Regions from separate parts of the Bacillus sp. JZ39 genome, predicted to be linked through region 2. Evidence: riboswitches for the same ligand, from Rfam matches in the RefSeq annotation. Region 2 holds a riboswitch; the other holds the start of a gene.
What was found. Region 2 has a riboswitch for S-adenosylmethionine ahead of M1D65_RS19460 (5-methyltetrahydropteroyltriglutamate--homocysteine S-methyltransferase). Riboswitches for the same ligand answer to the same signal wherever they lie in the genome.
Positions count from the first base shown of each region.

Region 1: it holds a riboswitch for S-adenosylmethionine, as region 2 does, so the genes downstream of both, M1D65_RS08360 (phosphoadenylyl-sulfate reductase) here and M1D65_RS19460 (5-methyltetrahydropteroyltriglutamate--homocysteine S-methyltransferase) in region 2, are expected to answer to the same signal.

Region 1 covers NZ_CP096389.1:1,596,736-1,600,138, forward strand. Annotated here, with positions in the region: gene M1D65_RS08345 (dihydroorotate dehydrogenase) at 1-264, shown strand, start outside; gene pyrF (orotidine-5'-phosphate decarboxylase) at 233-952, shown strand; gene pyrE (orotate phosphoribosyltransferase) at 949-1,581, shown strand; SAM riboswitch class I at 1,726-1,831, shown strand; gene M1D65_RS08360 (phosphoadenylyl-sulfate reductase) at 1,996-2,697, shown strand; gene cysP (sulfate permease) at 2,709-3,403, shown strand, end outside.
Region 2 covers NZ_CP096389.1:3,795,357-3,798,759, forward strand. Annotated here, with positions in the region: gene M1D65_RS19445 (hypothetical protein) at 1-92, shown strand, start outside; gene M1D65_RS19450 (hypothetical protein) at 382-645, shown strand; gene M1D65_RS19455 (LURP-one-related/scramblase family protein) at 774-1,262, shown strand; SAM riboswitch class I at 1,328-1,434, shown strand; gene M1D65_RS19460 (5-methyltetrahydropteroyltriglutamate--homocysteine S-methyltransferase) at 1,516-2,649, shown strand; SAM riboswitch class I at 2,718-2,824, shown strand; gene M1D65_RS19465 (5-methyltetrahydropteroyltriglutamate--homocysteine S-methyltransferase) at 2,902-3,403, shown strand, end outside.

The sequences.
Region 1 (3,403 bases), 1.8 Mb from region 2:
ATGGTGTATGAAGTCAGCCAGATGGTCAATATCCCGATTATCGGAATGGGAGGCGTGCAAACGGCTGAAGATGCCCTGGAATTTCTTCTCGCGGGAGCAAGCGCAGTCGCTGTCGGAACAGCAAACTTTGTGAATCCTTTTGCATGTCCAGAGATTATTGAACAGCTCCCATCTGTTTTGCGCCAATACGGCTATCAATCAATTGAAGAATGCATCGGAAGGAGCTGGAATCATGAAAAACAACCTGCCCATCATCGCGCTTGATTTTGCATCAGCTGAAGAAACACTCGCGTTCTTAGCTCCTTTTCAGCAAGAACCGTTATTTGTAAAGGTTGGAATGGAGCTTTTTTATCAAGAAGGGCCATCGATCGTGAAACAATTAAAAGAAAGAAACTGCGAGCTGTTTTTAGATCTAAAGCTTCATGACATCCCGACTACTGTAAACAAAGCGATGAAGCGCCTTGCCAGTCTCGGAGTAGATCTCGTCAATGTTCATGCTGCCGGGGGCAAAAAAATGATGCAGGCAGCTCTCGAAGGCTTAGAAGAAGGTACGCCGGCTGGAAAAAAACGTCCGTCACTGATCGCGGTAACCCAGCTGACAAGCACATCTGAACAAATCATGAAAGATGAACTGCTGATCGAAAAATCTCTGATTGATACGGTTGTGCACTACAGCAAACAGGCGGAAGAGAGCGGACTGGATGGAGTGGTCTGCTCTGTTCATGAAGCAAAAGCCATTTATCAAGCGGTGTCGCCTTCATTTCTGACTGTCACTCCGGGGATCAGAATGTCTGAGGACGCTGCGAATGACCAAGTCCGCGTAGCGACGCCTGCTATTGCAAGAGAGAAAGGTTCATCAGCGATTGTAGTAGGACGCTCGATTACAAAAGCGGAAGACCCGGTAAAAGCCTATAAGGCTGTCAGACTTGAATGGGAGGGAATTAAATCTTGAAACAAATCATCGCAAAACATCTATTAGACATCCAAGCTGTATTTTTACGCCCGAACGAGCCGTTCACATGGGCAAGCGGCATTTTATCTCCAATCTACTGTGACAACCGCCTTACGCTATCTTTCCCAGAGGTCAGAAATGATGTCGCCTCAGGCATCAGCAAGCTTGTCAAAGAGCATTTTCCTGAAGCTGAAATGATTGCGGGAACAGCAACCGCGGGTATTCCTCATGCTGCTCTTGCGGCTGACCGTTTGAATCTTCCGATGTGTTATGTGAGGAGCAAGCCGAAGGCGCACGGTAAAGGCAATCAGATTGAGGGAGCTGTGCAAGAAGGGCAAAAAACAGTCGTCATTGAAGACTTAATCTCCACAGGAGGCAGCGTGCTTGAAGCTTGTGCAGCTTTACAAGCGGCCGGCTGTGAAGTGCTTGGTGTCGTCTCAATCTTTACGTACGGACTTCCTAAAGCGGAGGAAGCCTTCGCAAAGGCAGAACTGCCATACTACTCATTAACTGATTATGATACGCTCACAGAGGTCGCGCTTGAAAACGGAAATATTCATTCAGATGATCTAAAAAAGCTGCAAACATGGAAACGAAATCCCGAGTCAAAAGATTGGTTTAAAAAATAAAAAATAAATTCAAATGATGTAAAGAGGCTTCAAAGCCTTGCTGTACTTGAAAACAGGCTGTGAGGCCTGTTTTTTTATTAATCCTATAAAAAAAGTCGGGTTGACTTATGTTAGAATTGTGCTAAAATTTACTACAAATCTAAAAACTTATCAAGAGCGGCTGAGGGACTGGACCTATGAAGCCCGGCAACCTGCATAGTTTGTAAGGTGCTACTTCCAGCAAAATGAATTCCATTTTGAAAGATAAGGGCTGCATGCTGTTCCTGTCTTTCTTTCCGCCGGATTGAAAGTTTTTTATTTTAAGAGGAAAAAAGGCTGTCTGTGATATCAGCAGCCGCGAATCACATTACAATTGGGAAAAGACAACCGGCAGAAAGCTACTGTTTGTTTGTCTCCGAAAGGAGGAAAGAAGAAATGTTAACGTACGATAATTGGGAAGAACCAACGATTACATTTCCGGAAGACGATCCTTACAAAGGAGCGCTGTCAGTTTTAAAATGGGCATACGGCCATTACGGCAATCAGCTTGTTTATGCCTGCAGTTTCGGAATTGAGGGAATCGTTCTGATTGACTTAATTTATAAAGTGAAAAAAGACGCAGAGATTGTGTTTCTTGATACAGGACTTCATTTTAAAGAAACCTATGAAACAATTGAACGAGTGAAAGAGCGTTATCCGGGTCTTAATATCATCCTGAAAAAACCAGACCTCACCCTTGAGGAACAAGCCGAAGAACATGGTGACAAACTGTGGGAAAGAGAGCCGAATCAGTGCTGCTATCTTAGAAAGGTCGTTCCTTTAAGAGAGGCGCTTTCAGGACATCCAGCCTGGCTTTCCGGCCTGCGCCGTGATCAAGGGCCAAGCCGTGCCAATACGAATTTCTTAAACAAAGATGAAAAATTCAAGTCAGTAAAAGTTTGCCCGCTTATCCATTGGACTTGGAAAGACATTTGGAGATACACATCCCGGAATGAACTCGACTACAATCCGCTTCATGACCAAGGATATCCAAGTATTGGCTGTGCGCCTTGCACTGCTCCCGCTTTTACAGCAGAGGATTTGCGCTCAGGCAGATGGAATGGTATGGCGAAAACAGAATGCGGACTGCATGAATAAGGAGCTGCAAAATGGAATTAGCCGCTATTTTATTTAGCTTGTTTTTCGCGATGAATATTGGTGCAAGCGGCGCTGCAGCTTCGATGGGGGTTGCTTACGGCTCCGGAGCCATCAAAAAGAAAACCTACGCTTTGATCCTATGCGCAGTCGGTGTCTTTGCCGGGGCGGTCATTGGCGGAGGCGAGGTTGTAAAAACAATCAGCTCCGGCATTATTCCTGAGCAGACGATTACACTGACGATTGTTTGCATCATTATTGGAGCTGCTGCCCTGTCGCTCTTTACTGCTAATCTGCTCGGCATTCCTTTGTCGACAAGTGAAGTAACAGTCGGCGCGGTTGTCGGCGTGGGAGTGGCTTATAAGGTATTGTTTGTGAACAATCTTCTGATCATTGTGTCATTTTGGGTTTTTGTCCCGCTGTTCGCTTTCGGCTTCACCTATTTCGTATCTAAGCTGTTTCGTTATTTTAAGATTGAAGTAAAATCTTCTAAAAAGCAAAAAATCCTCGGCATTGTTTTGTTAGTTGCCGGATTTTTCGAAGCATTCTCTGCCGGCATGAATAACGTGGCGAATGCTGTTGGCCCGTTAGTAGCTGCCGGTGTGCTTGATGTCGGAAAAGGAACCTTGTATGGAGGAGCTTTTGTTGCTCTTGGCGCACTGTTATTAGGCCGGCGTGTGCTAGAAACAAACGGGAAGAAAATTACGAG
Region 2 (3,403 bases):
AAAAATGGATCATTTCCAGGCCGCTTAACATGCAAAAGAAATCCAGCCCATTTCAAAAAATCAGAAAAATGTTCAAACGCTTCTTCAAATAAAACATTCAAATCCCCTAAATACAATCCCTATTCACCCGTACCGCCCAAATGCTCCGTAATTTGGGTTTTTTGTGTTCAATTCCGCAAAATAGGGTATAAACCAAACAAGCAAGAATACAGCACCCAAAAACAGGCAATTCGAATTACGCAAACTTAGGTTAAAAGTTATATAAAGGAATTTATTTTATCGTCGATAGTAACTATAGAACCAATCATCAACAAGAGCAAACAGCGTGATTCAAGACTATTTTCAGGTCATCAGGTTATACTGTTTTAGAGGGACAGTTTCTTGTTATTTATTGATTTAGAATTTTTTGAATACTTTTTGACTTTTTATCCGTACAATAGAGAGTACCAAAACTTTTTTTGGGAGGTATGTAATATGATCCTATTTATTATCATCGCATTATGCGGCTATCTTCTTTTTTCTTTCAGCAAGGACAATCGCCGCAAACCGCAAAAGACAAGCCCTCTGCCAGCAGCCGCACCTCATCACAACAACCTAATCGACCTTGACGCCATCCGCCAAAAACGCCGGATGCATCTTTCCTAATTCTATATTTCAAATGAAAAGGCTGCTGAATCACGCAGCCTTTTAAAATTGTTTTGATTTAGAGCCTGAAACCTTTTCGCCACCTATCCGTAATTTCATACAAGGCAAACCCAAAGGAGACTTCAGCAATGATCGAGTTATTTATGAAACAAAAAATGTTCTCATTTAAAGATGCATTTCACATTTATGACCGGGATGAACAAGAAACATTCAAGGTGGAGGGGCGTTTTTTCTCGTTAGGAGACTCATTACAAATGACAGACTCATCTGGGAAAACGCTCGTTTCCATAGAACAAAAACTAATGTCTTTATTGCCGCGCTATGAGATTTCAATTGGCGGGAAAACAGTTTGTGAGGTAACGAAGAAAGTAACGTTTTTCAAACCGAAATTTGTGATTTCCGGGCTTAACTGGGAAATCGATGGTGATTTATGGAGGGATGAATTCCAGCTGACGGACGGGGAAAGTGTCCGGATGTCAGTGAGCAAAAAGTGGCTCAGTTGGGGTGATTCCTATCACTTGCAGATTGCAAACGAGGAAGATGTTCTGATTTGCACTGCCATCGCTATCGTGCTTGATATGGTTTTATATAACGATGAAGATGAAAGTATTTTCTAAAAAGCATTGACAATTGATGCAAAAGTAATAATATTAAGATAATTGAAATCTGAATATGAAGTTGTACCTTATCAAGAGAGGTGGAGGGACTGGCCCTATGATACCCGGCAACCGCTGTTTCAAACAGAATGGTGCTAAATCCTTAAGAACATTGCGTTCTTGCAGATGAGGCGGAGATTTGATCGTTCAAGCTCTTCCTTCACAAAGGAAGAGCTTTTTACATGCTCATTATTTCAGAAAAGAGGCGAATAACATGGCTCAACAAACGAATGTTGCAGGACAAAAAACAGAAAAACAACACAAAGCACCTTTCCGCGCCGATCATGTCGGCAGTTTGCTTCGTTCCGTTCCGGTGAAGGAATCCCGGCAAAAAAAAGCGGCTGGTGAGATGACAGCGGAACAGCTTCGTGATATCGAAAATCAAGAGATCACCCGCATCGTGGAAAAACAAAAAGAAATCGGTCTCAACGTGGTAACAGACGGGGAATTCCGGCGTTCTTGGTGGCATTATGACTTCCTAGAAGGACTTGACGGTGTGGAACCGTTCATTCCGGCTGAGGGAATTCAGTTCCATAACACAAAAACGAAAGCGCGCAGCATCAAAGTGACGGGAAAACTCGATTTTACGAGCCACCCAGCGCTTGCTGATTATCAATTTTTACATGAGATTGCCGGTAACGCGACGCCAAAATTGACCATTCCCAGCCCAAATATGCTGTTTTTTGGCGAAAAGGCGGATAAAGGGATTTATGACGATCAAGAGGAATATTTTCATGACCTGGCCCAAGCATACAAAAAAGCAATCAAAGCCTTCTATGATGCTGGCTGCCGTTATCTCCAGCTCGATGATACGTCATGGGCTCTCTTCTTTGAGGAAAAAGGCAGAGAGGTTGTCCGGGCGCTCGGCGGTGATCCAGAAACATTGCCAGCCATATTTGCTAAAACAATTAACGATGCCGTCGCAGACCGGCCTGACGATTTAACGATCACAATGCACATTTGCCGCGGCAACTTCCGCTCAACCTGGGCGGCATCAGGAGGGTACGACGCTGTAGCGGAAACGATTTTGGACGGCTTAAACCTTGACGGCCTTTTCTTGGAATACGATGATGACCGCTCCGGAAACTTTGATCCGCTCCGTTTTGTGAAGCGCAAGGATCTGCAAATTGTGCTCGGCTTGATCACATCGAAATACGGCGAGCTTGAAAATCCTGAAGATGTGAAACGCCGTATCAATGAAGCCGCGCGTTTTGTCAGCTTGGACCAGCTATGCCTGAGCCCGCAGTGCGGTTTCGCCTCTACAGAAGAAGGCAACCTTCTGACAGAGGAGCAGCAATGGGCAAAGCTTCGCCATGTCATCGACATTGCCAACGATGTGTGGAGATAATCTATCATTGACAGAAATAGAAAATGTGTGAATAATAGATACTATCAGAAAATTTCATAAAAAGGTTTTCCTTATCAAGAGAGGTGGAGGGACTGGCCCTGCGATACCCGGCAACCGCTGTTTAACAGAATGGTGCTAAATCCTTTAGAGCAATGATTGCTCTTGAAGATAAGGTTGAGATTGTCACGCAAGCTCTTCCTTATCCAAAGGAAGAGCTTTTTTACATTTGAATGGAAAGAAGGAATGGACAACATGTCACAACAAACAACACCCGCAGAACAAAAATCACTTCAAAGAAAAAAACCGCCGTTTCGCGCGGATCAAGTCGGAAGCCTGCTAAGATCTGAGCCCGTCAAAAAAGCGCGGCTGCAAAAAGCGGCCGGCGAAATGACCGCAGAGCAGCTTCGCCAAATTGAAAACGATGAAATCATCCGCATTGTGGAAAAACAGAAGGAAACCGGCCTGAACGTCGTGACAGACGGTGAATTCCGCAGAGCATGGTGGCACTTTGATTTCCTGGAAAACTTAGATGGCGTTGAGCCGTTTACTCCTGAGCAAGGCATTCAATTCCATAACGTACAGACAAAAGCACGCGGCATTAAAGTCACAGGCGATATCGACTTTTCAACTCACCCAATGCTTGAAGATTACTCATTTCTCCATAGCATTGCCGGTGACGCGACGCCAAAGATGACCATTCCAAGCCCGAATATGCTGTTTTTCCGCGGGAAATTGGAAAAAGGTGCATACAAAA